DNA from 3 places in the Streptomyces sp. SudanB182_2057 genome. Region 3 is predicted to be linked to each of the others. Evidence: predicted binding sites of a transcription regulator. Region 3 holds the regulator's gene; each other region holds the start of a gene.
The links. The regulator HrcA, encoded in region 3, represses chaperone genes, less so after heat shock. The targets are predictions, from matches to a motif close to TTNGCACTCNGNNNNNCNGAGTGCNAA.

Region 1 (10,482 bases), 880 kb from region 3:
CACGTCCGCCTCGGTGAGCAGCGGCCCGACGATGCCGAGCACGAAGTCGGAGGAGAACTCCCGCAGGTCGGCGTCGATGAAGCAGACGATGTCCCCGCCGGTCACCAGCAGCGAGCGCCACAGCACCTCGCCCTTGCCGGGGACGGCCGGGACGCGGGGCAGGATCTCGTCGCGGTGGACGACCCGGGCGCCGGCCCGCGCGGCGACCTCGGAGGTGCGGTCGGTGGAGCCGGAGTCGACGACCACGATCTCGTCGACGAGCGGGATCTGCTCCACGAGGTCGTGGCGGATGACGGTGACGATGTCGCCGACCGTCTCCTCCTCGTTGAGGGCGGGCAGTACGACGCTGATCGTCTGGCCCGTGCGCTGCTTGGCGGCCAGCACCCGGTGCGGCGGGCGGTCGGCCACGGACCAGGAGCGGCGGCTCAGCCAGCGCTCGACTTCTTCCAGCACGGTCGGCGGCTCCTCACTGTCACCACCACACGTCGCCGTGTGATGCATCTCGCGGTTCGGACGACTATCTCAACTGTCCTGGCCTTCGGTTACAGTCTTGAACAACGCCGATGACCATCGCATGTCGGGTGGTCAAGCGGCGTTGACAACCACATACAGCTCATCCAGAGGGGCAGAGGGACACGGCCCGATGAAGCCCCGGCAACCCTCCAGCCGATTCTCGTCTTCTTCCAAGCGAGGCTCCCGGCTAGGGAAGGTGCCAAATCCGTCTCACGGCGAGATGCGTCGTGAGGAAGATGAGGAGAAAGGGCCTCGCCTCACATGGCTGTGCAGACAGTTGCAACCACCAGCGACTCCACCGTGGACCTCGGTCCCGCAGCGGCCCTCAGCTGTCGCGAGTGCGGCCACCGGGTGCCCCTCGGACCGGTCTTCGCCTGCGAGGAGTGCTTCGGGCCGCTGGAGATCGCCTACGACTTCTCCGCCTACGACACCGAGGAACTGCGCCGTCGCATCGAGGCCGGCCCCGCCAGCATCTGGCGCTACGCCCCGCTGCTGCCGGTCCCGGCCGACGTCGCCGGCAAGCCCAATCTCAACCCCGGCTGGACCAAGCTCGTCAAGGCCGACAACCTCGCCCGCGAACTGGGCGTGACCGGCGGCCTGTACGTCAAGGACGACTCCGGCAACCCGACCCACTCCTTCAAGGACCGGGTCGTCGCCCAGGCCCTGGAGGCCGCCCGCGCCTTCGGCTTCACCACCCTGTCCTGCTCCTCCACCGGCAACCTCGCCGGAGCCGTCGGCGCCGCCGCCGCCCGGGCCGGCTTCCGCTCCTGCGTGTTCATCCCGCACGACCTGGAGCAGGGCAAGGTCGTCATGGCCGCGGTCTACGGCGGTGAACTCGTCGGCATCGAGGGCAACTACGACGACGTGAACCGCTTCTGCTCCGAGCTGATCGGCGACCCGGCCGGCGAGGGCTGGGGCTTCGTCAACGTCAACCTGCGGCCGTACTACGCCGAGGGCTCCAAGACGCTGGCGTACGAGATCTGCGAGCAGCTCGGCTGGCGGCTGCCCGACCAGATCGTCATCCCGATCGCCTCCGGCTCCCAGCTCACGAAGATCGACAAGGGTCTCCAGGAGCTGATCAAGCTCGGGCTGGTCGAGGACCGGCCGTACAAGATCTTCGGCGCCCAGGCCGAGGGCTGTTCCCCGGTCTCCACCGCCTTCAAGGCCGGCCACGACGTCGTACGGCCGCAGAAGCCGGACACCATCGCCAAGTCCCTGGCGATCGGCAACCCGGCCGACGGCCCCTACGTCCTGGACGTGGCCCGCCGCACCGGCGGTGCCGTGGAGGACGTCACGGACGCGGAGATCGTCGACGCCATCCGGCTGCTGGCGCGCACCGAGGGCATCTTCGCGGAGACGGCGGGCGGCGTGACCGTCGGCGTGACCCGCAAGCTGCTCGCGGAGGGCCTGCTGGACCCGGCGAAGACCACCGTCGTCCTCAACACCGGTGACGGCCTGAAGACCCTGGACGCGGTCGCCGGGACCGGTCTGACCGCCACCATCCGCCCGACCCTGGACTCCTTCCGAGAGGCTGGCCTCGCATGAGCGTGACCGTTCGCATCCCCACCATCCTGCGCACCTACACCGGCGGCCGGGCCGAGGTCCCGGCCGAGGGCGGCACGCTCGGCGAGGTCATCGCGGACCTGGAGAAGAACCACACGGGGATCGCCGCCCGCGTCCTGGACGACCAGGGCAAGCTGCGCCGGTTCGTCAACGTGTACGTCAACGACGACGACGTGCGCTTCGAGCAGGGCCTGGACACGGCGACCCCCGACGGCGCCGGTATCTCGATCATCCCTGCGGTCGCCGGCGGCTGACCATTCACCGACGGTAAGGCCGGTCACTGACCGTCCACTCGATTGCCCCCTCCGTGAGAGAAACGGAGGGGGCAATTCTGCGTGATTGAACGCGGTAGAGTTGGGGAACACGGTCGCGGCCGGGTTGCCGCGAGCCCCGCGATCATGCCGTGCGCCCGATGAGAAACAGCCAAGTTGTGCGGGTTCCGCGCGGCTTTTGTGGCTTTTATGGGGCCCGACTTGCCCTGAAGTCTGGTGAATTCTCGCCATATTCCGGATCTCCGACGTCCAGATTTCTCGTCCGATTGACCTGTTGCAGACGGCAGTTGGACAGATACATTCGGCCGCGGTCGACGCGTTCCGGCGCACGCCCCCGACCAGTTGGGGGGTGAGGTCTGACCCGGGTCCGCGAAGTGTGGATCTGTGCAAGGGCCAGTAATAGGGGAGTTAGGCATGGCTCAGGGCACCGTCAAGTGGTTCAACGCGGAGAAGGGGTACGGCTTCATCGCGGTCGACGGTGGTGCGGACGTCTTCGTCCACTACAGCGCGATTCAGATGGACGGCTACCGCACCCTGGAAGAGGGCCAGCGGGTCGAGTTCGAGATCTCGCAGGGCCAGAAGGGTCCGCAGGCCGACATGGTTCGCGTCACCGCCTGAATGTTTCGTGTGAAGGGCCCGCACCTCGCAGAGGGTGCGGGCCCTTCGCCGTGCCGTCGCCGGGTCCCGGTTCCCGCGTTCGCGGGCGGCTGACGGGGACCTCTCCACCCGGCCGGGCGCTTGCACTCGACCATGCCGAGTGCTAATCATTGCGTTAGCACTCTGAAGGTGAGAGTGACAGTGAAGGACCGGGTCGGTGAGGCCCGCGGGCCGGGTGGGGCAAGGAACCACGAGGCCGGCGAGCCGTCCGTCGCGGGCGCGGGCGCGGTCCGAAGGAATCACCCCCAGTCCTGGAGGGACCACTTCACATGGCCAAGATCATCGCGTTCGACGAGGAGGCGCGGCGCGGCCTCGAGCGCGGCATGAACCAGCTCGCGGACGCCGTGAAGGTGACGCTCGGCCCCAAGGGCCGCAACGTCGTCCTCGAGAAGAAGTGGGGCGCGCCCACGATCACCAACGATGGTGTCTCCATCGCCAAGGAGATCGAGCTCGAGGACCCGTACGAGAAGATCGGCGCCGAGCTGGTCAAGGAAGTCGCCAAGAAGACGGACGACGTCGCCGGTGACGGTACGACCACCGCGACCGTGCTCGCCCAGGCCCTGGTCAAGGAGGGCCTGCGCAACGTCGCCGCCGGCGCCAACCCGATGGCCCTGAAGCGCGGTATCGAGAAGGCCGTCGAGGCCGTCTCCGCCGCCCTGCTGGAGCAGGCGAAGGACGTCGAGACCAAGGAGCAGATCGCCTCCACCGCGTCCATCTCCGCCGCCGACACCCAGATCGGCGAGCTGATCGCCGAGGCCATGGACAAGGTCGGCAAGGAAGGCGTCATCACCGTCGAGGAGTCCAACACCTTCGGTCTGGAGCTCGAGCTCACCGAGGGCATGCGCTTCGACAAGGGCTACATCTCCGCCTACTTCGCGACCGACATGGAGCGCATGGAGGCGGTGCTCGAGGACCCGTACATCCTCATCGCCAACTCCAAGATCTCCGCGGTGAAGGACCTGCTCCCGCTGCTGGAGAAGGTCATGCAGTCGGGCAAGCCGCTGCTGATCATCGCCGAGGACGTCGAGGGCGAGGCCCTGTCGACCCTGGTCGTCAACAAGATCCGCGGCACCTTCAAGTCCGTCGCCGTCAAGGCCCCGGGCTTCGGCGACCGCCGCAAGGCCATGCTCGGCGACATCGCCATCCTCACGGGCGGCGAGGTCATCTCCGAGGAGGTCGGCCTCAAGCTGGAGAACGCGACCCTGGACCTCCTGGGCCGCGCCCGCAAGGTCGTCATCACCAAGGACGAGACCACCATCGTCGACGGTGCCGGCTCCTCCGAGCAGGTCAACGGCCGGGTCAACCAGATCCGCGCCGAGATCGAGAACAGCGACTCCGACTACGACCGCGAGAAGCTCCAGGAGCGCCTGGCCAAGCTCGCGGGCGGCGTGGCCGTCATCAAGGCCGGTGCCGCCACCGAGGTGGAGCTCAAGGAGCGCAAGCACCGCATCGAGGACGCCGTCCGCAACGCGAAGGCCGCCGTCGAGGAGGGCATCGTCGCCGGTGGTGGCGTGGCCCTGCTCCAGGCTTCCCAGGTCTTCGAGAAGCTGGAGCTGGAGGGTGACGAGGCGACCGGCGCCAACGCCGTGCGCATCGCCCTGGAGGCCCCGCTGAAGCAGATCGCCGTGAACGCCGGCCTCGAGGGCGGTGTCGTGGTGGAGAAGGTGCGCAACCTGACCCCGGGCCACGGCCTGAACGCCGCGACCGGCGAGTACGTCGACCTGGTCGGCGAGGGCATCATCGACCCGGCGAAGGTGACGCGCTCCGCGCTGCAGAACGCCGCGTCGATCGCCGCGCTGTTCCTCACCACCGAGGCCGTCATCGCCGACAAGCCGGAGAAGGCCGCGGCCCCGGCCGGCGGCGGCATGCCGGGCGGTGACATGGACTTCTGATCGACCCGAGGGTTGATCACCTGTCCTACGAACGAGGGCGGTACCCCTGGCTTTCGGCCGGGGGTACCGCCCTCGGGCGTTCTCGGGGTTGTCGGGTTGCCGTGGGCCGCCCGCTTCTCGGTGAGTGTCGTGCTTCCGCGAGGTGAGTCAAGGGCGCGTTCCGCGTCGGCTGCGCCGATGGCCCTGCGGGCCACCCTTGACACACCTCGCTCCAGCACGGGGGAGAAGCGAGCGGGCGGCCCGGGGAAAGTGGCCGACTGGACCTGGTCGGGCCCTGCGGTGGGCTGCGTTCGCATCGTGGGCCGGGGATGCGCGTCCGCGCCTCGCCTGCACGCCGGGTGGGCTTAGCGGCTTCCGGCCTGGTGGCGGGTGCGCGTCCTCGCTTCGCATGGCCGCCGGGCCGGTTCGGCGGCCTACGGACCGGCGGGTGGTGTGCGGTGGCGGCGGGCGTGGGGGGTGTTGTTTTGGACTGCTTGTCCATAACTAAGTCCCCCTGCCCCTCGCCTCCTCGGCCCTCGCGGACAGGGGTGCCCTGGCAGTCGCCGTCGTCCCCAGGACCCGCCCACCCGCCCGCAAGCCGCTGTGCCGACCCGGCGTGCTGGCGAGGCGCGAGTGCGTCCCTTGGCTACGGGAGTGTGTAGCTCACCTATGGGTCCGGTGCCGGGCTGGGCCACTGTTCTTTCGGCCGCTCGCTCGCTTCTGCCCCGGGCTGGAGCGAGGTATGTCAAGGGTGGCCCGCAGGGCCATCGCCGAAGGCGACGCGCAGCGCCCTTGACTCACCTCGCGGAAGCCCGACACTGACCGGGAAGCGAGCGGCCCGACGGCCACTGGAAAACTGCGCCGGGTTCAGGGGCTGATGCGCAGCGCGCGGAAGCGGGGCCACGCCGCCTCGTCCGCCTCGTTGCGTACCGCCAGGGACACGCCTCCGCCGGTGCGCGCCGGGTCGGGTTCCTCCGTGGCGCGGGCCACCAGCGCGTGACCGCCGTCCACGGTGACGCGGACGCCGCCGGGGGAGACCTCCAGGTTCAGCCGGTGTTCCGCCGCCGGGGCGAGTCTGCCGGTCGTGACGCGGGCCGTGCCGTCGGCCGGCCGCTCGGTCACCCGCACTCCCGCCTCGGAGACGGTCACCGTGACGGGCACCAGACTGCCGTGCCCGACCTCCACCGACGCGCTGGTCCTGGTCCCGCTCAGCCCGGCGACGGTGGCGCTCACCCGGTAGGTGTTCCAGTCCGCCGTACCCATCGGCAGGTGGACGGCCGAGACGTACGTGCCGTTCGCCACCCCCTTGCCGGTCAGCGCCGCCAGGCCGGTGCCCGACGGGCTGCCCGGGAACTGCCACTGCTCGGGGTTGCGCAGCGGTTCGGGGACCTCGTCCGGCGCGCGGGAGACCCACTCGTTCAGCTGCTTCGCGAAGGTGTTCGTGGACGTCGTCCGCATCACCTCCAGGCGCTGCACCTGCCGTGCGGCGGCCGCGCGCGGCCCGGCGGGCAGGGGGCGCGAGGAGACGTTGGTCAGCGACGCGGTGAACCGCTCCCGCAGCAGCCGTTCCAGCACGGAGGTGTCGCGGGCGGCGAGGTTGGTCGGCCCGGCCGTCTCCGAGAACGGGTAGGCGAACAGCTGGGGCGCCGGCAGGCGGTGGTCGGAGAACGCCCGCAGCGACTCGTCCAGGTCGGCGCGCACCCGGGTGCGGTACTCGCTCTCGGTCTCCAGCCGGTTCTCGTCCGCCAGCCAGAGCCGGTTGGCGAGCACCGAGCCCTGGTGTCCGGCGGCGTCGATCGCCGCCCGCTCGTGGCTGAGGTGCGTGTGGTCCTGGAAGTCCCAGCGCCCGGAGGACTTCATGAGGCCGATCTCGGCCCAGGACAGGTAGTACGGGCGGTGGGTGCCGACGGCGCCGGTGATCAGGAAGGACGCCGCGTGCATGTGGTGCTTGGCGAGGACCTGGTCGGCGTGTGCCCACAGTCCCCGGGTGCCGTCGTCGAAGGTGAGGTAGACGGTGTGCGGCGCCGGTGTCGTGCCCGTGGCCAGGTAGCGGGTGAACTCCTCGGTGGTCAGGGAGCGGTAGCCCGCCGCCGCCAGCTTGGCGAGCTGGGTGTCCAGCTGCCGCGGGGTGAGCGTGTAGTCGTTGGTGGGCTCGGGGTTGACGTCGTGGTAGGCGAGCACGATCGGCGCGCTCGCGCGGGTCCTGACGATCTCCCCGGGCAGCGCGTCCTGCCCGGCGCGGGGCGCGGCGGCCTGCGCGGACACCGCGCGCCGCGCGTTCTCGTAGCTCCACGCGCCGAGGAACGGCGTCGCCACCACGACGGCGGCGAGGGCGGCGGACGCGCTGCGCACCGCGGCGCCGGACAGCCGGCGGCCCGTCCCGCGGCCGGCGGTGGTCGTACGGGTGCCGCCGCGTGTCCTCACCGGGAGCCTCCCCGGGTGAGGACGACGTAGTAGAGGGCGAGCACGGTGGCGGCGGAGAGCACGGTGACGGTCAGCCGGAACAGGTGGCCGATGCCCTTGCGGACCCGGCCCCGCCGGGGCGGGCGCGGTGTCGACGGGGTGGCGGTGATGATCATGCGGGGGTCCTCGTCCAGATTCCACGGCGGAGGGTGAGGGCGGCGTACGGCAGCAGCCACGCCAGGACACAGCAGGACAGCAGGCTCATCAGGGGCCGGTAGCGCCAGCGCCTGTCGCCCGGGTTGTCGAACCGGAACGCCAGGCCCCAGATGCTGCCCTTGAGCAGCATCCCGGCCACGTAGAGCGCGGTGAGCCCGGCCGTCCAGTGCAGCGGGGCCCACACCAGGTGCAGGAAGACCAGGGCGGGCGCGGCCAGCACCCACAGGGCGTGGCCGTAGTAGAGCAGGGCCGGGACCGGCCCCCGGCGCCACATGAAGCCGCCGGTGAAGAAGAGGTTGCGGATGAAGCTCTTCTTCCAGCGGACCTGCTGGTGGAGGAAGGGGCGCCAGTGGGCGGGCACGTTGGTCCACACCCGGGCGGACTTGGTGTAGCCCACCAGCCAGCGCCGCTCGGGGTGGTCGTGTCCGGCGACGAACGGGGAGCCGGCGTGCCGCTGTTTGAGGGCGCGTCCGCGCCAGGCCTGGCCGAGCACGTACCCGGTCAGCTGCCGGTCGGTGGCGAACCGGAACGGGGCGCCCGCGAACCGGTCCTCCGCCCAGGCGGGCAGGTAGTTGTAGACGGCCTCGCGCCGGAACGCGGCCAGCGGACCGGAGACGCAGGTGACCGCCCCGTACGCCGCCTCGGCCGCCTTGGCGATCCGGAACTGTCCCTCGTACCAGACGTCCTGGACGCGGGTCAGCGTGCTCTGGTGCGGGTTGAGGGCGCGGCAGTGCCCGCTGACCGCGCCGAGGTCGGGATGGCGGACCATGGCCCGTACGCACTGCCGGACCGCGTCCGGGGCGAGGACGCAGTCGGAGTCGGTGAACATCAGGATGTCGCCGTCGGCCAGCGCGCAGGCGCGCACCAGGGCGGCCTTCTTGCCGATGTTGCGCTCCAGCCGGACGACGGTGATGCCGAGTTCGTCCGCGAGGCCGTCGAGGACCGCGCCGGTGCCGTCCCGGGAGCCGTCGTCGACGACGATGATCTGGAGGCCGGGGTAGTCGGAGGCGGCCATCGAGCGGACGCAGGCCTCGACGTTGCCGACCTCGTCCTTGACCGCGAGCAGGAAACTGACCTTGGGCCGGTCCGGCAGCGCCGGGAACGTCCCGTGGTCCGGGGCCCGGCGGCGCAGGGTGCGTACGGCCGGGTCGTCGTACTGGGTGTAGGCGAGGTAGAGCAGGCCGGCGGTGCCGGTGAGCACCGCCAGGCCGTAGCAGGTGATGAGGCTGGGCTCGTACGGCAGCCGGACCGAGCGGCGGGCGATCAGCAGCAGTACCGGCAGCAGCGCGATCAGGCCGAGCAGCCGTACCAGGGCGGCCCGTTCGCGCGGGGCCATCGTCTCCAGTGCCCCGCCCAGGCGGGCCCGCAGCCGGCGGCGGAGGAGGGAACCGGCCGCGGCGGACGCCGGGGGCAGGGCGTCGGGTACGGAGCTCACCGGACCGCGGCGGGGGCGGCGGGCCGGATGCGGTACCGGGTGTCCAGCACCCGCGGCACGGCGTCCAGCCAGCCGAGGTCGGTGCCGGGGTGCACGGTGTGCACGATCACCAGGTCCCAGGGCTCCTTGTGCGGGTCCGCCACGGACCGCAGCTCCCGGCCGCGCACGGTCAGGCGCGGCACGTGGCAGTCGCTGTAGCGGGCGTCGGCGCCCTGCTCGGCGAGCAGGGCGAGCAGCCGCAGCGCCGGGCTCTCCCGCATGTCGGACACGCCCGGCTTGTAGGCGGCCCCGAGGACCAGGACGCGGGCGCCGTCGAGCGGGCGGCCGTCGGCGCGCAGCCGCTCGGCGGCCTGCGCGGCGATCCGCGCAGGGCGCTCGCGCAGGGCGGTCATGGCGCGGCTCAGCACGGGGGCGGACGGTCCGCCGGGCGGCAGCTGGTGCAGCAGGTAGTACGGGTCGCAGGGGATGCAGTGGCCGCCGGCCCCGGGGCCCGGGTAGAACGGCATGAAGCCGTACGGCTTGGTGGCGGCGGCGTCGATGACCTCGACGGGCGCGAGGCCGAGGTGCGCGCAGGCCTCCGACAGTTCGTTGGCGAGGGCGATGTTGACCGCGCGGAAGATGTTCTCCCAGAGCTTGGCCATCTCGGCGGTCTCCGGGTCGGGCACCTGGTGGATGCGCGAGGCGGTGGGCCGCAGCACGAACGCGGCGGCCCGGGAGCTGACCGGTCCGGCGCCGCCGACGATCCGCGGGGTGGTCTCGGGGGTGTGGCGTTCGTTGCCCGGGTCGATGCGCTCGGGGGCGAAGGCGACGAGGACGTCCTGCTCGGCGGCCAGGCCGCGGGCGGCGAGCGGGGTCAGCAGCAGGTCCCGGGTGGTGCCGACGTGGCTGGTGGAGGTCAGCACGATCAGCTGGCCCGGTACGGCCCGTTCGACCACGGTGGCGCAGGCGGCGCGCAGGGCGCGCAGGTCGGGCCGGTGGTCCTCGGTGACCGGGGTGGGTACGCAGACGATGACGGCGTCCGCGCGGGGCAGGGTGCCGGCGTCCGTGGTGAGCAGGAAGTCGCCGGTGTTCTGGGTGCAGGCCAGGGCGGCGTGCTGGGCCGGGAGCAGGTCGACGTCGCCGGTGCGGATGTCCGCCAGCCGCTGTTCGCTGATGTCGATGCCGAGGACGGTGGCGCCGGCGTCCAGCAGGCCGAGGGCGGTGGGCAGGCCGACGTAGCCGAGGCCGACGACGGCGACGGTCAGTCCCCGCAGGGGGGTGGGGGTGTGTGCGCCGGCCGCGTCGAGGCGGTCGGTCCACCGCGTGACTCCGGGACCGGCGCCGGGCGCCCAGGTCACTCCGCTGCTCGCGTTGTGTTGCGTAATAGTCACCCTGTGTTATTTAAGGCTCGTAGCTCGATCCTCCCGGCGGCGCGACAGGGAAGTGCGGGCAATTCACCCGGTTGTCGCCGGACGAGGGGTATGGCGGGGTTCACACGGCCGCGTGGCGCCGCCCGGGAATGGGGGCCCGGGGTCCCGGCATTACTTAAAGTACTGCAACAATGCAGCCGCAC
Region 2 (10,482 bases), 2.0 Mb from region 3:
CCCGGAGGGCGAGCGCGGGGCGGCCCGGAGCGCTCGCGAGAACTCGGCCAAAGAGGTCTGCATGAGATGCCCGGTCCGCGCGGAGTGCGCGGCGCACGCGCTGGCGGTGCGCGAGCCGTACGGCGTCTGGGGCGGCCTGACCGAGGACGAGCGCGAGGAGTTGATGGGGCGGGCGCGCAACCGGCTGGTGACGGCCTCCACCACCAGCGGGGACACCGCTCAGGATCACTGAAGGAACGTTTCTCTAGGCAGGGTCCGCCACCCGGGCGCTACCCACCGTCCCCCGCGCAGGGTCACGCGCCCGTGCCGACGCGAGCCTTCCCTCCGCACGCGCCCGGCCGCGCCGACGGCGCGCCGCGCTCCCGCGCGCGCCCGGCCGCCGCCTACGCCGAGGACGGGCCGACGCCGCTCGTGTTCCCGAGCGCGCCCGGCCGCCGTGTGCGCCCGGCGCGCTACATCCGCCCGGCCGCCCGGGCCAGTTGATCCAGCGTCGCCGCCACGGCCGGCACCTGGGCCAGGTCGGGCAGGGTCAGGGCGACGATCTCGCGTCGTACCGCCGGTTCCAGCCGTACCGCGCGCACGCCTCGCGGCCGTACCGACTCCACGGCCAGCCGGGGCAGCACCGCGACCCCGAGACCCGCGCCGACCAGGCCGACCACGGCGGGATAGTCGTCGGTGGCGAAGTCGATGCGCGGGGTGAACCCGGCTCCCTCGCACACCTCGACCAGCTGGCCGCGGCAGCGCGGGCAGCCCGCGATCCACGGCTCCTGGGCCAGCTCGCCGATGGCGACGGCCTCCGCGCGCGCGAGCCGGTGCCGTTCGGGCACCAGGGCGACCAGGCGGTCCGTCAGCAGGGGGCGCACGACGAGGTCGTCCCAGTCCTCGGCGACCGCGGCGCCCTCGTAGCGGAAGGCCAGGGCGAGGTCGCAGTCGCCTTCCCGCAGCAGTGCCACGGACTTCGGGGGCTCGGCCTCCTCCAGCGAGACGCGGGTGCCGGGGTGGGCGGCGCGCAGGGCGGCCAGGGCCGTCGGGACCAGCGTGGAGCTGCCGCTGGGGAAGGAGACCAGCCGGACCCGGCCCGCGCGCAGGCCGGCGATGGCGGCGACCTCCTCCTCGGCCGCGGTGAGCCCGGCGAGGATGCCGGAGGCGTGCCGGACGAGGGCCTCGCCGGCCTGGGTGAGGCGCATCTCGCGTCCGTTGCGGACCAGCAGCGGGGTGCCGACCGATGCCTCCAGGGCCTTCATCTGCTGGCTGACGGCGGGCTGGGTGCAGCCCAGTTCGCGCCCGGCCGCCGAGAAGGAACCGGTGGTGGCGACGGCGCGCAGGACGCGGAGATGACGAGCCTCGATCACCTTTCGAGCATAAGGCAGGCTTTGGGCGGTGCGCCCGATAATGCCTCGCCGCTTTGGGCGTCCATCGCTTAGCGTGCTGGGATGAAGCTTCTTTCCGTCAATGTGGGCCGCCCCCGGCCGGTGCCCTACACGAGCCAGCCGGACGGCGTGACCGGCATCGACAAGCAGCCCGCCGAGGGGCCGGTGCGGGTGGCGGCACCCGGGCCGCGGGGGGTCGGCGCGAGCGGGCTGGCCGGGGACGCGGTGTGCGACACACGCCATCACGGCGGGGACGACCAGGCGGTGTACGCGTACGCCCGCGAGGACCTCGATACGTGGGAGCGGGAGCTCGGCCGTGCCCTGGCCAACGGCTGCTTCGGCGAGAATTTGACGACGGAGGGTCTGGACGTCTCCGGGGCGCTGATCGGCGAGCGCTGGCGGATCGGCCGGCAGGTGGTGCTGGAGGTGACCGCGGGCCGCATCCCGTGCGCCACGTTCCAGGGCCACATGGGCGAACGCGGCTGGGTCAAGAGGTTCACCCGGAAGGCCGCGACGGGTGCCTACCTCCGGGTGATCGAGCCGGGGGAGATCCGCTCGGGCGACGCGGTGGAGATCGTGCACCGGCCGGACCACGGGGTGACGGCGGCGATGCAGTTCCGCGCGGTCACCACCGAGCGCGAGCTGCTGCCCCGGCTGCTCGCGGCGGGTGAGGCGCTGCACTCGGAGACGCTGGCGAAGGCCCGCGAGTACGTGGCCGGGCAGCGGGACTGACCGGCCGTCGGCCGGCGCGGGACGGCCCCGCGCGGTCGGCGGAGGCTGTCGGTCCGGGTCACTACGCTTGGGCCATGACAACGGCTCTGATTACGGGATCGACCGCGGGGATCGGTGCCGCGTTCGCGCGGCGGCTGGCGGCGGACGGGCAGGACCTGGTGCTGGTGGCGCGGGACACCGGGCGGCTGCGCGAGCAGGCGACGGAACTGCACGACCGGCACGGCGTCGAGGTGGAGGTGCTGCCCGCCGACCTCTCCCTGGACGAGGGCATCGAGGCGGTGGCCGGCCGGCTCGGCGACCGGAAGAACCCGGTCGACCTGCTGATCAACAACGCCGGCTTCGGCAACAAGGGCCGCTATCTGGACGTCTCGATGGCGGACGAGCTGCGGATGCTGAAGGTGCACTGCGAGGCGGTGCTGCGGCTGACCTCCGCGGCGGCCGGGGCGATGCGCGAGCGCGGCCGGGGCGGGGTGGTGAACGTCGCCTCGGTGGCCGCCTTCGTGCCGCGCGGCACCTACGGCGCGTCGAAGGCGTGGGTCGTGCAGTTCACCCAGGGCGCGGCGCGGGACCTGGCGGGCAGCGGGGTCCGGCTGATGGCGCTGTGCCCGGGGTTCGTGCGCACCGAGTTCCACCAGCGGGCCGGCATGGGCACGGACAACATCCCCGGCTGGCTGTGGCTGGACGCCGACAAGCTGGTGGCGGCGGCCCTGGCCGACCTGGCCCGCGGCAGGACGGTGTCCATCCCGGATCCCCGGTACAAGGCGCTGATGGGGCTGGTGAAGGTCACGCCGCGCGGGCTGCTGGGCGGGATCAGCTCCCGTACGGGGCGCAAGTACGGGCCGCGGTGACGGGCTGACGAGCGCGGGTGGCGCCGCCGTCCCGGTGGGAAAATGGGCGGGACGGTTACCGGACCAGGGGGGCCGGAGGCGGCGCCATGACCTTCGTACAGCTCATCGAGTGCAGGACGAGCCGGCTGGACGAGATGAACCGGCTGATGGACGACTGGCTCCGGCGGACCCACGGGAGACGGACGGCGACGCACGCGGTGGTGGGCCGGGACCGCGCGGACGCGTCGCACGTGGTGGAGGTCGTGGAGTTCCCCTCGTACGAGGAGGCGCGGCGGGACACCGGGCTCCCGGAGGCGGAGCGGCTCTTCGGGGAGCTGGCCGCGCTGTGCGAGGAGCGGCCCACGTTCACCGGTCTGGACATCGTGCGGGACGAGCGGCCGGCGGAGCGTGCCGTGCGCCGGTTCTTCCGGGCGCTGGGCGCGGCGGGCGGGCTGCCGCCGCTGAACGACCTGCTGGACGAGGACGTCCACGGCCGCGATCCGATGAACCCGCAGGACACCATCGGGCTGGACAACGCGCGCGCCGAGTTCCGGATGTGGCGCGGCGCCTTCGACTTCGCGTTCACGGTCGAGGACGTGGTCGCCGAGGGCGACCGGGCCTGTGCCCGCTGGTCCTGGCGCGGCACGCACCGGGGCGACTTCCTGGGGATCGCGCCCACCGGACGGCAGGTCGCCATGACCGGGATGACGCTGTTCCGGTTCGGTCCCGACGGGAAGATCACCGAGCTGTGGTGGCAGCACGACCAGCTGGGGCTGATGCAGCAGCTGGGGGCGCTGGACGAGCTGGAGCGGTAGGCGGACAGGGCGAAGGCCCGGCACCCTCGGCGGGTACCGGGCCTTCACTCACGGGCGTCGGCCTCAGTGCGAGTGGCCGTGGCCGTGGCCGTGGCTGTGGCCCGCGGCGGCCGGGTCTTCCTCTTCCTTCTTCTCGACGACCAGGGTCTCGGTCGTGAGCAGCAGGGAGGCGATGGAGGCGGCGTTCTCCAGGGCGGAGCGGGTGACCTTGACCGGGTCGATGACGCCGGCCTTGATCAGGTCGCCGTACTCGCCGGTGGCGGCGTTGTAGCCCTGGCCCTTGTCCAGGTCCTTGACCTTGGACACGATGACGTAGCCCTCCTGGCCGGCGTTCTCGCCGATCCAGCGCAGCGGCTCGACCACGGCGTTGCGGACCACGGCGACACCGGTGGCCTCGTCGCCGGTCTTGTCGAGGTTGCCCTCGAGGACCTTGGAGGCGTGGACCAGAGCGGAGCCACCACCGGAGACGATGCCCTCCTCGACCGCGGCGCGGGTCGCGGAGATGGCGTCCTCCAGACGGTGCTTCTTCTCCTTCAGCTCCACCTCGGTGGCGGCGCCGACCTTGATCACGCACACGCCGCCGGCCAGCTTCGCGAGGCGCTCCTGGAGCTTCTCGCGGTCCCAGTCGGAGTCGGTGTTCTCGATCTCGGCCTTGATCTGGGCGACGCGGCCCTGCACGTCCTCGGACTTGCCGGCGCCGTCGACGATCGTGGTGTCGTCCTTGGTGACGGTGACGCGGCGGGCGGAGCCGAGCACGTCGACACCGACCTGGTCGAGCTTGAGGCCGACCTCCTCGGAGATGACGGTGGCGCCGGTGAGGACGGCCATGTCCTGGAGCATCGCCTTGCGGCGGTCGCCGAAGCCGGGGGCCTTCACCGCGACGGCGTTGAAGGTGCCGCGGATCTTGTTGACCACCAGGGTCGACAGGGCCTCGCCCTCGATGTCCTCGGCGATGATCAGCAGCGGCTTGGAGGAGCCGGCCTGGATGACCTTCTCCAGCAGCGGCAGCAGCTCGGTGATGGCGGAGATCTTGCCCTGGTTGATGAGGATGTAGGGGTCCTCCAGGACGGCCTCCATGCGCTCCTGGTCCGTCACGAAGTACGGCGACAGGTAGCCCTTGTCGAAGGCCATGCCCTCGGTGAAGTCCAGCTCCAGGCCGAAGGTGTTGGACTCCTCGACGGTGATGACACCGTCCTTGCCGACCTTGTCCATCGCCTCGGCGATCAGCTCGCCGACCTGCTGGTCCTGGGCGGACAGCGCGGCCACGGCGGCGATGTCGGACTTCTCGTCGATCGGGCGCGCGGTGGCGAGCAGGTCCTCGGAGACGGCCTTGACGGCGGCGTCGATGCCCTTCTTCAGGGCGGCCGGGGAGGCGCCGGCGGCGACGTTCTTCAGGCCCTCGCGGACCAGCGCCTGGGCGAGCACGGTGGCGGTGGTGGTGCCGTCACCAGCGATGTCGTTGGTCTTGGTCGCCACCTCCTTCACCAGCTGGGCGCCGAGGTTCTCGTACGGGTCCTCGATCTCGACCTCGCGGGCGATCGTGACACCGTCGTTGGTGATGGTGGGGGCGCCGAACTTCTTGTCGATGACGACGTTGCGGCCGCGGGGGCCGATCGTCACCTTGACGGTGTCGGCAAGCTTGTTGACGCCGCGCTCAAGGGCGCGACGGGCGTCCTCGTCGAACTTCAGGATCTTCGCCATGACAGCGGGAGCCCTCTCGGAAATCTGTAGGTGAAAAACGCCGCGCCCCGGGCGCCCGGCTTCTTATCTGTCGCGGGGGCCAGGGGCGCAGCTCAAGCGGAGAGTTGCTTGAGGTGATTACTTCTCGATGATCGCGAGCACGTCGCGAGCCGAGAGGACGAGGTACTCGTCGCCGTTGTACTTCACCTCGGTGCCGCCGTACTTGCTGTACAGGACGACGTCGCCGACCTTGACGTCGAGCGGAAGGCGCTCACCGTTCTCGAACCGGCCCGGGCCCACGGCGAGGACGGCGCCCTCCTGGGGCTTCTCCTTCGCGGTGTCCGGAATGACCAGGCCAGAGGCCGTGGTCTGCTCGGCGTCCAGCGGCTGGACCACGATGCGGTCCTCAAGCGGCTTGATGGCAACCTTGGAGCTGGCGGTCGTCACGATCCGACCTCCCCCTTCGGAGATCTCACGGGGTTAACTGTCTGAGGTGGCGACCAGGTCGATCCGTCGTCGCGGGTGCCGGACCTGCCCGTCGCGTTTGTTGGCACTCTCACCTGCGGAGTGCCAGACCTGAGACTATGACCGTGGTTAGCACTCGGTCAAGCGGAGTGCCAATCCCGTGCGGCGCGTCGACGGTGAATCGGCCGTCCCCGCGTTGACCGGCGGGCCCGGGGAGCCGGTTCTCCTAGAGGTAGTCCTCCAGGCGGGCCACCGTCAGGCCCCTTTCCTGAGCCGCTCTGAGGACCCGCGCCGTGCGCTCGCGCAGGGGGACGCCGCCCGACGCGTCGGGGTCCACGAGGACGATGTCGCCGGGGGCGAGGCCGCGGGTGAGGCCGGCCGGAGTGAGGGCGGTGCGCCACAGGACGACCGCGGAGATGCCGCAGTCGGCCGCGGCGCGCAGGGTGGCCGGGTCGTAGGAGCCGTGGGGCGGGCGGAACAGGCGGGGGCGGACGCCCAGGCGGGCGCGGAGGCGGTCCTGCTGGCCGCAGATCTCGGCGCGCTGACCGGCGTACGGCAGCCCGGCCGGGGCCCGGCGGCCGAGGGTGTGGTTCCCGATGCCGGCGCCGAGCGCGCGCAGGCGGGCGAAGTGGCGGTGGCCGGGGGCGGCGGCGCTGCCGGTGAGGAACAGGGTGACCGGCAGGCGCAGTGCGCGGACCATGTCGACGAAGCGGGGGTCGCGTTCGGCGCCGTCGCCGTAGGTGAGGAAGACGACCGGGTCGCGGGTGGGGACGCGGTCGACCACCGGGGGCGGGGCGGTGACCGCCGGGTGTCCGGCGAGCGGGCGGGCCGGGGGGCGGGGGAAGGGACGGGCCGGGTGGGCGGGGGGACGGGCGAGCGGGCGGGCCAGCCCCCGGTGCCGGTGCTCCCGGCCGGGGGCGACGTGCGGGTGCACCCCTTCGGCGGCCTTCTTGCCGAGGCGTTCGATGGGGTCGACGGACTGGGCGCAGCCCGTCAGGAGCAGGGCCGACGCGAGGACCGCGGCGGGGCCCCGCAGGCGCCTCACAGGTAGTCCTCCAGGCGGGCGACGGCGTAGCCCTCGCGGGTGACCTTGTCCAGGAAGTTCCGCATGTCGTCCACCATCGTGCCGTCCCAGTCGTCCCGGCCGCGGAAGTGGGTGAGGACGATGTCGCCGGGGTGCAGCCGGCGGTCCCAGTCGCGGTACTCCCAGTGGTCGACGAAGACCTCCTCGTCCCAGATCGGCGCGTACTTGATGCCGCACTCCTTGGCGGCGCGCAGGGTGTCGCCGTTGTAGTTGCCGTACGGCGGCCGGAAGACGGTGGGCGCCTTGCCGAACTGCTTCTTCATGACGGTCTGCATGCCGCAGATCTCGGCGCGCTGCTCCTCGTAGGACAGGCCGGGCAGGTAGGGGTGGGTCAGGGTGTGGTTGTTCAGGGTGACGCCCTGGTCCCGCATCCGGCGGAAGTAGCCGTAGTCGTCCTCGATGACGTAGTTGCTGAGGAACGCGGTGTACGGCACCTTCAGCTCGCTCATCATGCGCAGGAAGGCCGGGTCCTTCTCGGCGCCGTCGTCGATGGTGAGGAAGACGACCTTCTGCCGGGTGGGGACGGTGGTGAAGACCGGGGGGAGGTTCTCCTCCTCCTGGCCGTCCACCTCGAAGCCGTCCCGGGGGGTGATCCGGGGTTTTTCGGCGGGCGGAGCCGGAGGGGTGAGCGGGGGCCGCTCCAGGCCCCAGCGCCGGGCGGCGGCGGCCAGCCGGGCGTGTTCGGCGGCCTGGCGGGCGCGGGGGTCCAGGGGGCGGGCGGGGCCGCCCTGGGCCGGGGCCGGGGCGGGGTCTTTGGCGCAGCCGGTCAGGAGGGCGGCCAGTGCGAGGGCGGTGGTGGCCGCGGCCGTCTTCGCGACCCGCGCCCGAATTTTGTCATTTTGTACTACTGCTCGCATGGTGCCGGATCCTCCCAGGCCCCGGCCCGCACGCCGGGCCGACACCGCCGCCGCGGGCGCACCATCCACCGACTGGCCCACAATGAGCCGGTGAACGACCTCGCTCTGCTCCTCACCCCCGAAGGCCGCGCCCTCCTCGACGAGGTGCGCGACACCGAGCCCGCGCGGGAACTCGCGGTGGCCACCCGGCTGCGCCGCGACCACCCCGCCGAACTGGTCTCGGCCGCGCTGGGCCAGGCCCGGCTGCGGCAGCGGGCGGTGGCGAAGTTCGGGGCGGAGGACGCCGGCCGGATGTTCTTCACCCCGAACGGGGTCGAGCAGTCCACCCGGGCGAGCGTGGCCGCGTACCGGGCGCGGCGGCTGACGGAGCTGGGCGTGACCTCCGTGGCCGACCTGTGCTGCGGCATCGGCGGGGACGCCATCGCGCTGGCGCGGGCCGGGATCCGGGTGCTGGCCGTGGACCGCGACCCGCTGACCGCGGCGGCGGCCCGCGCCAACGCCGAGGCGCTGGGCCTCGCGGAGCTGATCGAGGTGCGCGAGGCCGATGTGACGGAGGTGGACACCGCCGGGTACGACGCGGTGTTCGCGGACCCGGCCCGGCGCGGCGGGCGGGGCCGGGTGTTCGACCCGGAGGCGTACTCGCCGCCGCTGTCCTGGGCGGTCGAGACGGCCCGCCGGGCGCCCCGCGCGGCGCTGAAGATCGCGCCCGGCATCCCGCACGAGATCGTTCCGGCCGAGGCCGAGGCCGAGTGGATCTCGGACGGCGGGGACGTGAAGGAGGCCGTGCTGTGGTTCGGCACCGGGGCACCGGGCGCCGTACGGGCCACCCTGCTGCCGGGGCCGCGCACGCTGCTCGGCCGCGGGCTGCCCGACCCGGCGGTGCGGCCGGTGGGGCGGTACCTGTACGAGCCGGACGGCGCGGTCATCCGCGCGCACCTGGTCGCGGAGGTGGCCGAGGAACTCGGCGGCGGGCTGCTGGACGCGACCATCGCCTACGTCACCGCCGACGAGCCGCGGCCCACGCCCTACGCCACCGGCTACGAGATCACCGACCGGCTGCCCTTCAACGTCAAGCGGCTCAAAGCCCTGCTGCGCGAGCGCGAGGTCGGCACGCTCACCGTGAAGAAGCGCGGCTCGGCCGTCGAACCGGAGGAGCTGCGCCGCAAGGTGCGGCCGCAGGGGCCGAACGCGGCCACCGTCTTCCTCACTCGGGTGGCGGGGGCGCCGACGATGCTGATCGGTCAGCCGCTGGGCTGATCCGCCCGGCGCAGCAGCAGCGCGCGTTCGCGTTCGTTGCGGGTCAGCCCGGCCGCCCGCAGGAACTCCTCGCGGGCCTCGGGGGCGCGTCCCAGCCGCGACAGCAGGTCGCCGCGGACGCTGGGCAGCAGGTGGTAGCCGCGCAGCGCGGGCTCGGCGGCCAGGGCGTCCACCAGTTCCAGGCCCCGCCGCGGGCCCTCGGCCATCGACACGGCGACCGCGCGGTTCAGCTCGACCACCGGGGACGGCGCGCGGGCGGCCAGCAGTCCGTACAGGGCGGCGATGGCCCGCCAGTCGGTCTCCTCGTAGGTGTACGCGCGCGCGTGGCAGGCGGCGATGGCCGCCTGGAGGGCGTACGGTCCCGGCGGTCCCGCCGCGGTGGCTCCGGCGCGCTCCAGGGCGTGCACCCCGCGCGCGATGAGCATGCGGTTCCAGCGGCGGCGGTCCTGGTCCCGCAGCAGCACCGGTGTGCCGTCGGGGGCGGTCCGGGCGGGGGTGCGGGACGCCTGGAACTCCAGCAGCGCGGTCAGGCCGTGCACCTCGGGCTCCCCGGGCATCAGCCCGGACAGCAGCCGGGCCAGCCGCAGGGCGTCCTCGCACAGGCCGGGGCGCAGCCAGTCGTCGCCTGCGGTGGCCGCGTACCCCTCGTTGAAGATCAGGTAGACGACGTCCAGGACGGAGCCGAGGCGGGCGGCGCGGTCGGGTCCGTACGGCACCTCGAAGGCGACGTTCTTCGCCGCGAGGGTGCGTTTGGCGCGGACGATCCGCTGCGCGACCGTCGGCTCCGGCAGCAGGAAGGCGCGGGCGATCTCGGCCGTGGTCAGGCCGCCGAGCAGGCGCAGCGTGAGCGCGGTGCGGGCCTGCGGGGTCAGCACCGGGTGGCAGGCGGTGAAGACCAGCCGGAGCAGGTCGTCGTCGATGCCGTCGGGGTCGGCGGGCTCCTCGGGCGGCGCGGTGGTCTCCAGGTCCCGGCCGATCTCGGCGAGTTTGCGGGCGTAGACCTCACGGCGCCGGACCAGGTCGATCGCCCGGCGCCGGGCGGTGGCCGTCAGCCAGGCGCCGGGGTTGTCGGGCACCCCGTCCCGGGGCCACTGCTCCAGCGCGGCGACCAGCGCGTCCTGCGCCAGTTCCTCGGCGATGCCGACGTCCCGCACGATCCGCGTGACGACGGCGATCACTCGCGGCGCCTGGAGCCGGAAGACGGTCTCGATGGCCTGGGCGGGGGTCGGCCGGTCTGCCGTGGGCTGTGATCGCACAGCCCACATGCAACACCGCGCGAGGCTTTCGGCCAAGTGGCTCAGTACTCAGTGCTCAACGATTTCCCGCAGCTCGCAGGCGATGGTCCACTCCGGGCCGTGGATGCTCAGGAAACGCCGGGTCCATTCCAGGGCCTCG
Region 3 (10,482 bases):
CGCCGGCACCAGAGAGGCGTAGACGCCCGGGGCGCCCGCGGGCCGGCCACGCTTTCGCGCCACGCGGCGCGGCCGCACGGCGACGCGCCTCCACGCCCCTCACGCTCACCGACGCTCGAATACAACGCTCACCGGCGCTCGAAAGGTTCCGTCTTCCGGTCAGTTCCGTGACTCGGCGCTTATAGGCGGGTCCGGTCTGTCACCCTGGCCGCATGGACATGGCGGCCATACCCGCACAGCGGGAGAGCGAGTCTCAGCCAGACGCGGCGCGGGGGCGGGCCACGCTGCCCGGCAGCCCCCTCGCCCCGGGGTCGGCCCGCGCCCTGGTGCGGGCCGCGCTGGCCGAGGCGCCCGGCGTCCCGGCGCGGCTCGCCGACGACGCGATGGCGGTCGTCAGCGAACTGGTCACCAACGCCGTCGTACACGCCGGCACCGACGTGCACGTCGAGTGGCGGCTGGAGGAGACCGGCGCGTTCGTGATCGAGGTGTGCGACCGGCACCCCTCCCGCGCCCCACGGGACGCCGGCTGCGAGGCGCCGTACGACACCCCCGAGTACGGGCGCGGGCTGCGGCTCGTCGCCACGCTCGCCGAATCCTGGGGCGTCACCTACCGCGCCGGCGCCAAGAGTGTCTGGGCCCGGCTGCCCCCGGGCGGCAGCGACGCCCCGGACGGTCCCGCCCCCGGGCCCGCCCTGGAGGTCGCCGAGGACCTCGCCCCGCAGCCGCACCGCGCCGACGGCGACCGGGACTGGCTCGGCCGGGGCGCCCTGTCCTTCCTCGCCGAGGCATCCGACCTGCTCGCCGGGCAGCTCGACGAGAACCTGGTCGCCGCGCTCACCGGCCAGCTGATCGTGCCCCGGCTCGCCGACTGGTGCGCGGTCTGGCTGGAGGACGAGGCGACCGTCCGCGGCGGCGCCCGCGACGGCCCCGCCCGGGTCTGGCACGCCAGCGAGGCCCGCATGGAGGAACTGCGCGCCGCGCTGGAGAAGGAGCCGCCGCGCCCGCCGGACGGAACGCGCTCCGGTCCCGCGGCCTACCCCTGGCCCGGCCACGCGCTCGGCCCGCACGGCACCGACGGCACGGCGCTGGCCTACCGGCTGGTCGCGGGCGGCCGGCCGCTCGGCACGCTGGTCATCGGCCGGTGCGGACCGGCCGGCTTCCCCGACGAGATCACCGGCCTGGTGGAGGACCTGAGCCGACGGGTCGCCCTGGCCATCGGCGCGGCCCGCCAGTACGCCCGCCAGGCCACCATCAGCGCCGTGCTCCAGCGCGGTCTGCTGCCCGGCGCGGTCGCCGAGATCCCCGGCGTGCGCAGCGCGCTCGTCTACGAACCCTGCGACCAGGGCGGCCCCAGCGGCGACTTCTACGACCTGTTCCCGGCGGGCGACGGACGCTGGTGCTTCGCCGTCGGCGACGTCCAGGGCAAGGGCCCGGAGGCGGCCGTGGTGATCGGCCTCGCCCGCCCCTGGCTGCGGCTGCTCGCCCGCGAGGGGTACGGCGTCGCGGACGTCCTGGACCGCCTCAACCAACTGCTGCTGGACGACGCCACCGAGGCGGCCGACGCCGCGGCCCGCGCCCTGGTCGCCGCCGGCGGCCGGCCGCCGGGCCTCGGGGACGGCCCGCAGACGCGCTTCCTCTCCCTCCTCTACGGCGAACTGACCCCGCACGCCGACGGGGTCCGCTGCACCCTCGCCTCCGCCGGTCACCCGCTGCCGCTGGTCCTCGCCCCGGACGGCACCGTACGCACTGTCGCCCGCCCGCAGACCCTGCTCGGTGTGGTGGAGGACGAGACGTACACCAGCGAGACCGTGGAGCTGCGGTCCGGTGACAGCCTGCTGTGCGTCACCGACGGGGTGACCGAGCGGCGCTCCGGCAGCCGCCAGTTCGACGACGGCGACGGCCTCGCCCACGCCCTGTCCGGCTGCGCCGGGCTCGGCGCCGAGCTGATCGCGGAGCGCATCCGCCGCCTGGTCCACGACTTCGGCGCCGACCTGCCCGGGGACGACCTGGCGCTGCTGGTGCTCCAGGCCGAGTGACGCCCCCGGTCCGCGGCCGGCGGGGCAACGCCCGCGGTGCTGGACAATGGAAGGCATGCCTTCCGCACTCCCCGACGGCGAGCCCGTCCCCGCCGACGGCGCGCTGCCCGGCTCCGCGCTCGCCGGGGCCGCCGCCCGCCCGCTCGGTTTCTATCTGCACGTCCCGTACTGCGCGACCCGCTGCGGGTACTGCGACTTCAACACCTACACCGCGACCGAGCTGCGCGGCACCGGCGGAGTGCTCGCCTCCCGGGACAACTACGCCGACACCCTCGCCCAGGAGATCCGGCTCGCGCGGAAGGTGCTGGGCGACGACCCCCGCGAGGTCCGTACGGTGTTCGTCGGGGGCGGTACGCCGACGCTGCTGGCCGCCGAGGACCTGGTACGGATGCTGGGGACGATCCGCGAGGAGTTCGGTCTCGCGCCGGACGCGGAGATCACCACGGAGGCGAACCCGGAGTCCGTCGACCCCGCCTACCTGGCCACCCTCCGCGAGGGCGGCTTCAACCGGATCTCCTTCGGCATGCAGAGCGCCCGGCGGCACGTGCTGAAGGTCCTGGACCGCACCCACACCCCCGGCCGGCCCGAGGCGTGCGTGGCGGAGGCCCGGGCGGCGGGCTTCGAGCACGTGAACCTGGACCTGATCTACGGCACGCCGGGGGAGAGCGACGACGACTGGCGGGCCTCCCTGGAGGCCGCCCTGGGCGCCGGGCCCGACCACGTCAGCGCCTACGCGCTCATCGTGGAGGAGGGCACCCAGCTGGCCCGCCGGATCCGCCGGGGCGAGGTCCCGATGACCGACGACGACGTGCACGCCGACCGGTACCTGATCGCCGAGGAGACGCTGAGCCGGGCGGGCTTCGAGTGGTACGAGGTCTCCAACTGGGCCACCTCCGAGGCGGGTCGCTGCCTGCACAACGAGCTGTACTGGCGCGGCGCCGACTGGTGGGGCGCCGGACCGGGGGCGCACTCGCACGTGGGCGGCGTGCGCTGGTGGAACGTGAAACACCCCGGCGCGTACGCGGCGGCGCTCGCCGACGGACGCTCTCCGGGCGCCGGCCGCGAGATCCTCTCGGACGAGGACCGCCGCGTGGAACGCGTCCTCCTGGAACTCCGGCTGCGCGAGGGCGTCCCCCTGTCCCTGCTCAAGCCGGAGGGCCTCGCGGCCTCCCGGCGCGCCCTGGCGGACGGCCTCCTCCAGGAACGGCCGTACGAGGAGGGCCGGGCCGCACTGACCCTGCGCGGACGCCTGCTGGCGGACGCGGTGGTGCGGGACCTGGTGGACTGATCACTCGGGTGAGTGAATCCCCCCGGAGCGCAGGTTCGGTCCCTAACCTGGTTCGTAGGCTGCCGCCAAAAGGACGCGGCGGATGTGGAGGCCACGGAGATGACCGCTGTGGACGAGCGTGGAATGGCCAAGTACCTCGACGAGATCGAGCCTCCCGAGGGCGTCAAGGCCGAGCTTCTCCGGGGGGTAATCGTGATGATGGCCAGCCCCGATCTGGTGCACAACCTGATCGTGCTGCACACACAGAGGCAGATTCCTCTGGAGCGGTGGTATCCCCTCCAGACCCAGGACGTGGGCATCCTCGGTGAGGAGAGCATGCCTGTCCCGGATCTGGTGGTCGCGGCGCCGGACGTACTGCCTGCCGCAGGCCGTCTGTTGCCGTCACAGCTGGTCACGGCCGTGGTGGAGGTCGTCTCCAAATCAAGCGTCCACCAGGACTACGTGGTCAAGCGCTCCATCTACGCGGCGGGCGGGATTCCCACCTACCTCGTCATCGACCCGATCATGGCGCACTGTGTCTTGCTGACGAGGCCCATGGGTCAAAGGGAGGACGCCGACTACTTCGCTCAGGAAATCATCAAGTTCGGCGAGCCGGTCCCGTTGAAGGATCTCGGGCTCGAACTCGACACCAGCGAGTTCGGAACGCTTCCGGACGTCAAGCCCCACCGCTACCCGTGACGAAGTCGATCAGTTCCTCCACGCGGCCCAGCAGTTCCGGTTCCAGGTCCTTGTAGGACCGGACCCGTTTCAGGATCGCCTGCCATACCGCGCCGGTGTTCTCCGCCGGCCAGCCCAGGGACCGGCAGACCCCCGTCTTCCAGTCCTGGCCCTTCGGTACCGTCGGCCACGCCTCGATGCCCAGGGAGGCGGGCTTCACCGCCTGCCAGATGTCGATGAACGGGTGGCCGACGACCAGGGCGTGTTCGCTGGTGACCGACTGGGCGATCCGCCATTCCTTGGTGCCCGGCACCAGGTGGTCCACCAGGACGCCCAGCCGGGCGTCGGGCCCCGGGGCGAAGGACTCCACGATGGCCGGCAGGTCGTCCACGCCCTCCAGGTACTCCACGACCACGCCCTCGACGCGCAGGTCGTCGCCCCAGACCTTCTCGACCAGTTCGGCGTCGTGCCGGCCCTCCACGTAGATGCGGCCGGCGCGGGCCACGCGCGCGCGTGCCTGGGGGACGGCGATCGAGCCGGACGCCGTACGGGTGGGGCGGGCCGGGGCCGAGGCCGGGCGGACCAGGGTGACGGGCCTGCCCTCCAGCAGGAAGCCGCGCGGTTCCAGGGGGAAGACGCGGTGCTTGCCGAAGCGGTCCTCCAGAGTCACCGTGCCCGCCTCGCAACGGATCACCGCGCCGCAGAACCCGGTACCGGCCTCCTCCACCACCAGGCCTGGCTCGGCGGCCACCTCCGGCGCCGGCTGCGGCTTCTTCTTCCAGGGAGGGGTGAGATCCGGCGAATACACACGAGGGCGCGGGCCCGAAGGGCCCTCGTTGGAAGGGCGGTGGCGGGAGACGGGTGGGCGCATTCGGATGACGATAGGAGAAGCCGTGCCGTGACAAGCGCGACACGCCGGAATGCGAAGAGAACCGCCGTTCAGATCACGCCGAACCGTGCCGCCAGCTCGTCCCGTTGACGTCGTACGAACGCCGCGTCCACCACCGCTCCGTGACCGGGCACGTACACCGCGTCCTCGCCGCCCAGCGCCAGCAGCCGGTCCAGGGCGTCCGGCCAGCGGGCGGGGACCGCGTCCGGGCCGGCCTGGGGCTCGCCGGACTCCTCCACCAGGTCGCCGCAGAAGACGACCTCCGGGGAGCCGGGGATCAGCACCGCGAGGTCGTGCGCGGTGTGGCCCGGGCCCACGTTGGCCAGCAGCGCCTGGCGGCCGCCGCCGAGGTCCAGCGTCCACTCGCCGGACACCAGGTGCCGGGGCGCGACCAGCGCGTCCACGGCCTCGTCGGCGTCGGCGACCGGCAGCCCGTTGCGCACCGCGTCCAGCCGCAGCTCCGCCCGCTCGAACGCGAACACCGCGTCCAGGCCGACCGCCCCGTACAGCTCCGCCCCGGCGAACACCGCCGCGCCGAAGACGTGGTCGAAGTGGGGATGGGTGAGCGCGAGATGGGTCACACGGCCGCCCGCCAGCTCCTCGGCCCGCGCGCGCAGCCGGGCCCCCTCCGCCAGGCTCGAACCGGCGTCCACGAGCAGCGCCGTCCCCTCGCCCACGACCAGCCCCGCCGTGCAGTCCCAGCCCGGCAGCCGGCACCGCCCCACCCCGGCCGCCAGCCGTTCCCACCCCAGCTCTTCCCAAGTCACGCTCATACCCGCGACGCTAGCGGTACGACCCGGCGGCGCGGCCCGACCTTGCCCCGGGTGTACCCGACGGCCGTACACTGGGCCGGGGAATGCTGGCACTCGTGTGGGAAGAGTGCCAGGCGGACGATCCGATGGGACGAGGGACGACGTGCTGGAGGTGCGCGCGCATGCTGAGTGAACGCAGGCTTCAGGTACTGCGCGCCATCGTCCAGGACTACGTGGGCACCGAGGAGCCGGTCGGTTCCAAGGCGCTCACCGAGCGGCACAACCTCGGCGTCTCCCCGGCCACCGTCCGCAACGACATGGCGGCCCTGGAGGAGGAGGGGTACATCGCGCAGCCGCACACCAGCGCGGGGCGCATCCCCACCGACAAGGGCTACCGCCTGTTCGTGGACAAGCTCGCGGGCGTGAAGCCGATGACCGCGCCCGAGCGGCGGGCGATCCAGAACTTCCTGGAGGGCGCCGTCGACCTCGACGACGTCGTGGCGCGCACGGTGCGGCTGCTCGCGCAGCTGACCCGGCAGGTCGCCGTCGTGCAGTACCCGTCGCTGACCCGGTCCACGGTCCGGCACGTGGAGCTGCTCTCGCTCGCCCCGGCGCGCGTGATGCTCGTGCTGATCACCGACACCGGCCGGGTCGAGCAGCGTATGGTCGACTGCCCGGCCCCGTTCGGCGAGGCATCGCTGGCGGATCTGCGGGCCCGGCTGAACAGCAGGGTCGCGGGCCGCCGGTTCACCGATGTGCCGATGCTGGTCGAGGACCTGCCGGACGCCTTCGAGCCGGAGGACCGAGGTACGGTCTCCACGGTGCTCTCCACCCTGCTGGAGACACTCGTGGAGGAGAACGAGGAGCGGCTGATGATCGGCGGTACCGCCAATCTGACCCGCTTCGGGCACGACTTCCCCCTCACGATCAGGCCCGTCCTGGAGGCACTGGAGGAGCAGGTCGTGCTCCTCAAGCTCCTCGGCGAGGCGAAGGACCCGGGCGTGACCGTGCGCATCGGCCACGAGAACGCCCACGAGGGACTCAACTCCACGTCCGTCGTGTCGGTCGGCTACGGTTCGGGCGGCGAGGCGGTTGCCAAGCTCGGCGTGGTCGGACCGACCCGCATGGATTACCCGGGAACGATGGGAGCGGTACGCGCAGTGGCACGGTACGTCGGACAGATCCTGGCGGAGTCGTAAGTGGCCACGGACTACTACGCCGTTCTCGGCGTGCGCCGCGACGCGTCGCAGGATGAGATCAAGAAGGCGTTCCGGCGGCTCGCGCGCGAGCTGCACCCGGACGTCAACCCGGATCCGAAGACCCAGGAGCGGTTCAAGGAGATCAACGCCGCTTACGAGGTGCTGTCGGACCCGCAGAAGAAGCAGGTCTACGACCTCGGCGGCGACCCGCTCTCGCAGTCCGGCGGCGCCGGCGCGGGCGGCTTCGGGGCCGGCGGCTTCGGCAACTTCTCCGACATCATGGACGCGTTCTTCGGTACGGCGTCGCAGCGCGGGCCGCGCTCGCGCACCCGGCGCGGCCAGGACGCGATGATCCGGATCGAGGTCGAGCTGGACGAGGCGGCCTTCGGGACGACCAAGGACATCCAGGTCGACACCGCCATCGTCTGCAACACCTGCACCGGCGAGGGCGCGGCCCCCGGCACGTCCGCCCAGACGTGTGACATGTGCCGCGGCCGGGGCGAGGTCTCGCAGGTCACCCGGTCCTTCCTGGGCCAGGTCATGACCTCCCGGCCGTGCCCGCAGTGCCAGGGCTTCGGCACGGTCGTGCCGACGCCGTGCCCGGAGTGCGCCGGCGACGGCCGCGTGCGCTCCCGCCGCACGCTCACCGTGAAGATCCCGGCCGGTGTCGACAACGGCACCCGGATCCAGCTCGCGGGCGAGGGCGAGGTCGGCCCCGGCGGCGGCCCGGCCGGCGACCTGTACGTGGAGATCCACGAGCTGCCGCACCCGACCTTCCAGCGGCGCGGCGACGACCTGCACTGCACGGTGACCATCCCGATGACGGCCGCGGCGCTCGGCACCAAGGTGCCGCTGGAGACCCTGGACGGCATGGAGGAGGTCGACATCCGGCCCGGCACCCAGTCCGGCCAGTCGATCCCGCTGCACGACCGCGGTGTCACGCATCTGCGCGGCGGCGGCCGGGGCGACCTGATCGTGCACGTCGAGGTGCAGACCCCGACCAAGCTGGACCCCGAGCAGGAGCGCCTGCTGCGCGAACTGGCCAAGCTCCGCGGCGAGGAACGGCCGCAGGGCCAGTTCCAGCCGGGACAGCAGGGCCTGTTCTCGCGGCTGAAGGACGCGTTCAACGGCCGCTGACGTCGGCTGAGGGACCAGATCGACGGGCGGGCGTCCCCGGGTCGTGCCGGGGGCGCCTCAGGGTCGTTCCGGGGGAAGCCCCGATTCCGGCCGGTCCGGCGGACGTGACACCATGCGGTCATGTCCTCCGCGCTGACCGATCTCCTTCCCCTCCCGATCGTGCAGGCACCCATGGCGGGCGGAGTCTCCGTCCCGCAGCTCGCCGCCGCCGTCTGCGAGGCCGGCGGCCTCGGGTTCCTCGCCGCCGGGTACAAGACCGCCGACGGGATGTACCAGGAGATCACGCGACTGCGCGGGCTCACGAGCCGCCCGTTCGGCGTCAACCTGTTCATGCCGCAGCCCGACCTCGCCGAGTCCGGCGCCGTCGAGGTCTACGCCCATCAGCTGGCCGGCGAGGCCGCCTGGTACGAGACCGAGCTGGGCGAGCCGGACGGCGGCCGGGACGACGGCTACGACGCCAAGCTCGCCGTCCTGCTCGACGACCCGGTCCCGGTGGTCTCCTTCCACTTCGGCGTGCCCGACCGCGAGGTCGTCGCGCGGCTGCGCCGGGCCGGGACCCTCACCCTGGTCACCGCCACCACCGCGGACGAGGCCCGCGCGGTCGAGGCGGCCGGGGCGGACGCGGTGGTCGCGCAGGGCGTGGAGGCCGGCGGCCACCAGGGCACCCACCGCGACTCGCCCGAGGACGACGGCGCCGGCACCGGGCTGCTGTCGCTGCTCGCGCAGATCCGTGAGGCCGTGGACATCCCGGTCGTCGCCGCCGGCGGCATCATGCGCGGCGGCCAGATCGCCGCCGTCCTCGCGGCCGGCGCCGAAGCGGCACAGCTCGGCACCGCCTTCCTCACCACCGACGAGTCCGGCGCGCCCGAGCCGTACAAACAGGCGCTGACCGACCCCCTCTTCGCGCGCACCCGGCTGACCCGCGCCTTCTCGGGCCGCCCGGCCCGCTCCCTGGTCAACCGCTTCCTGCGCGAACACGGCCCGTACGCGCCCGCCGCCTACCCGGACGTCCACCAACTCACCTCGCCGCTGCGCAAGGCCGCCGCGAAGGCCGGTGACGCGCAGGGCATGGCGCTGTGGGCGGGGCAGGGCCACCGCATGGCCCGGCGGCTGCCGGCCGGGCGGCTGGTGGAGGTGCTGGCGGCGGAACTCGCCGAGGCCCGGACAGCGTTGTCGGACGAATCCCCCAAGGACGGATTCCGTGGGGACGCGTCCCGTAAGGGGGGTGAGGGCGCGTGACCGCCCCCGTCTTCGTGGTGGAGCGCTTGGAGTCGGACGGCGACCGGTTCGTCCTGGAGGGCGCCGAGGGCCGCCACGCCGTCTCCGTGAAGCGGCTGCGGCCCGGCGAGGAGGTTGTCCTCACCGACGGCGCCGGGCGCTACGCGGTGTGCGAGGTGACCGGCACCGAGGGCAAGGACCGGCTGATCGTCCGCATGGACGCGGTGGCCGAGGAACCGGCGCCGAGCCCGCGGCTCACCGTCGTGCAGGCCCTGCCCAAGGGCGACCGCGGGGAGGTCGCGGTCGAGACCATGACCGAGGTCGGCGTCGACGCGATCGTGCCCTGGCAGGCGTCCCGCTGCATCACCCAGTGGAAGGGCGACCGCGGGCTCAAGGCCCTCGGCAAGTGGCGGGCCACCGCCCGCGAGGCCGGCAAGCAGTCCCGCCGGGTCCGCTTCCCCGAGGTCGCGGACGCGGCGACGACCAAACAGGTGGCCGCGCTGCTGGCCCGCGCCGACTTCGCCGCCGTGCTCCACGAGAGCGGCACGGAGCGGCTGGCCACCGCCCAGCTGCCCACCGAGGGCGAGATCGTGCTGGTCGTCGGCCCCGAGGGAGGCGTCTCGCCGGAGGAGCTGGCGCTGTTCGCCCAGGCCGGCGCCACGCCGTACGTCCTCGGCCCGACCGTCCTGCGCACCTCCACCGCCGGCACCGCCGCCGCGGCCCTGCTGCTGGGCCGCACCGGCCGCTGGTCCTAGGACACCACTCGGAGGCCCCGTGGAACTCGCCCAAGTCCGGCTCCTGGTCAGTGACTTCGCCGCCTGCTACCGCTTCTACGCCGATGTCCTCGGTCTCAAGCCGCAGTCCGGCGCGACCGAGGGGCCGTACGAGAAGTTCAGCCCGCACACCGGTTCCGCCGGGATCGCCCTCCAGGACCGCTCGATGATGGCCGGGGTCCTGGCCGAGGCGGGGGACACCGCCACCGGGCACCGCTCCCTGGTCGTGCTGCGCGTCGACGACCTCGACGCCTACTGCGCCGGGATCACCGCCCGGGGCGCGACCCTGCTGCACGGCCCGGCGCCCATGACCGACCGCATGCGCGTCGCCCATCTGAAGGACCCGGAGGGGAACTTGGTGGAACTCCAGGAGTGGCTGTTGCTGCGCGGCTGACCGCGAGTGACCGGAAACCGGGGGCGGGGCGGGCCCGTCGCTGCGTAGAGTGACGGGGTGACTCAGGGTGCTTCGACGGGAAACGCGCACGGCTCCGGCTACCTCCGGTTCCCCCATCTGCACGGCGACTTGGTGACCT

Region 1: a site for HrcA is predicted at 3,086-3,112, ahead of groL (chaperonin GroEL). Genes of this name have one in related genera too.
Region 2: a site for HrcA is predicted at 6,019-6,045, ahead of groES (co-chaperone GroES). Genes of this name have one in related genera too.

Annotation. Positions count from the first base shown of each region.
Region 1 covers NZ_OZ186798.1:4,660,231-4,670,712, forward strand. The annotation lists gene ACSURM_RS20495 (glucosyl-3-phosphoglycerate synthase) at 1-453, opposite strand, end outside; SAM riboswitch class I at 611-756, shown strand; gene thrC (threonine synthase) at 775-2,058, shown strand; gene ACSURM_RS20505 (MoaD/ThiS family protein) at 2,055-2,330, shown strand; gene ACSURM_RS20510 (cold-shock protein) at 2,763-2,966, shown strand; gene groL (chaperonin GroEL) at 3,275-4,897, shown strand; gene ACSURM_RS20520 (polysaccharide deacetylase family protein) at 5,744-7,300, opposite strand; gene ACSURM_RS20525 (hypothetical protein) at 7,297-7,455, opposite strand; gene ACSURM_RS20530 (glycosyltransferase family 2 protein) at 7,452-8,930, opposite strand; gene ACSURM_RS20535 (nucleotide sugar dehydrogenase) at 8,927-10,300, opposite strand.
Region 2 covers NZ_OZ186798.1:3,505,494-3,515,975, forward strand. The annotation lists gene ACSURM_RS14935 (WhiB family transcriptional regulator) at 1-232, shown strand, start outside; gene ACSURM_RS14940 (LysR family transcriptional regulator) at 453-1,352, opposite strand; gene ACSURM_RS14945 (MOSC domain-containing protein) at 1,434-2,102, shown strand; gene ACSURM_RS14950 (SDR family NAD(P)-dependent oxidoreductase) at 2,177-2,950, shown strand; gene ACSURM_RS14955 (ester cyclase) at 3,037-3,744, shown strand; gene groL (chaperonin GroEL) at 3,808-5,445, opposite strand; gene groES (co-chaperone GroES) at 5,563-5,871, opposite strand; gene ACSURM_RS14970 (polysaccharide deacetylase family protein) at 6,116-6,934, opposite strand; gene ACSURM_RS14975 (polysaccharide deacetylase family protein) at 6,931-7,830, opposite strand; gene ACSURM_RS14980 (THUMP-like domain-containing protein) at 7,921-9,087, shown strand; gene ACSURM_RS14985 (RNA polymerase sigma factor) at 9,072-10,352, opposite strand; gene ACSURM_RS14990 (YciI family protein) at 10,392-10,482, opposite strand, start outside.
Region 3 covers NZ_OZ186798.1:5,542,123-5,552,604, forward strand. The annotation lists gene ACSURM_RS24445 (AMP-dependent synthetase/ligase) at 1-22, shown strand, start outside; gene ACSURM_RS24450 (SpoIIE family protein phosphatase) at 219-2,036, shown strand; gene hemW (radical SAM family heme chaperone HemW) at 2,092-3,324, shown strand; gene ACSURM_RS24460 (Uma2 family endonuclease) at 3,424-4,002, shown strand; gene ACSURM_RS24465 (DUF3097 domain-containing protein) at 3,980-4,852, opposite strand; gene ACSURM_RS24470 (MBL fold metallo-hydrolase) at 4,921-5,643, opposite strand; gene hrcA (heat-inducible transcriptional repressor HrcA) at 5,805-6,821, shown strand; gene dnaJ (molecular chaperone DnaJ) at 6,822-7,958, shown strand; gene ACSURM_RS24485 (nitronate monooxygenase) at 8,079-9,197, shown strand; gene ACSURM_RS24490 (16S rRNA (uracil(1498)-N(3))-methyltransferase) at 9,194-9,931, shown strand; gene ACSURM_RS24495 (VOC family protein) at 9,951-10,343, shown strand; gene ACSURM_RS24500 (S41 family peptidase) at 10,401-10,482, shown strand, end outside.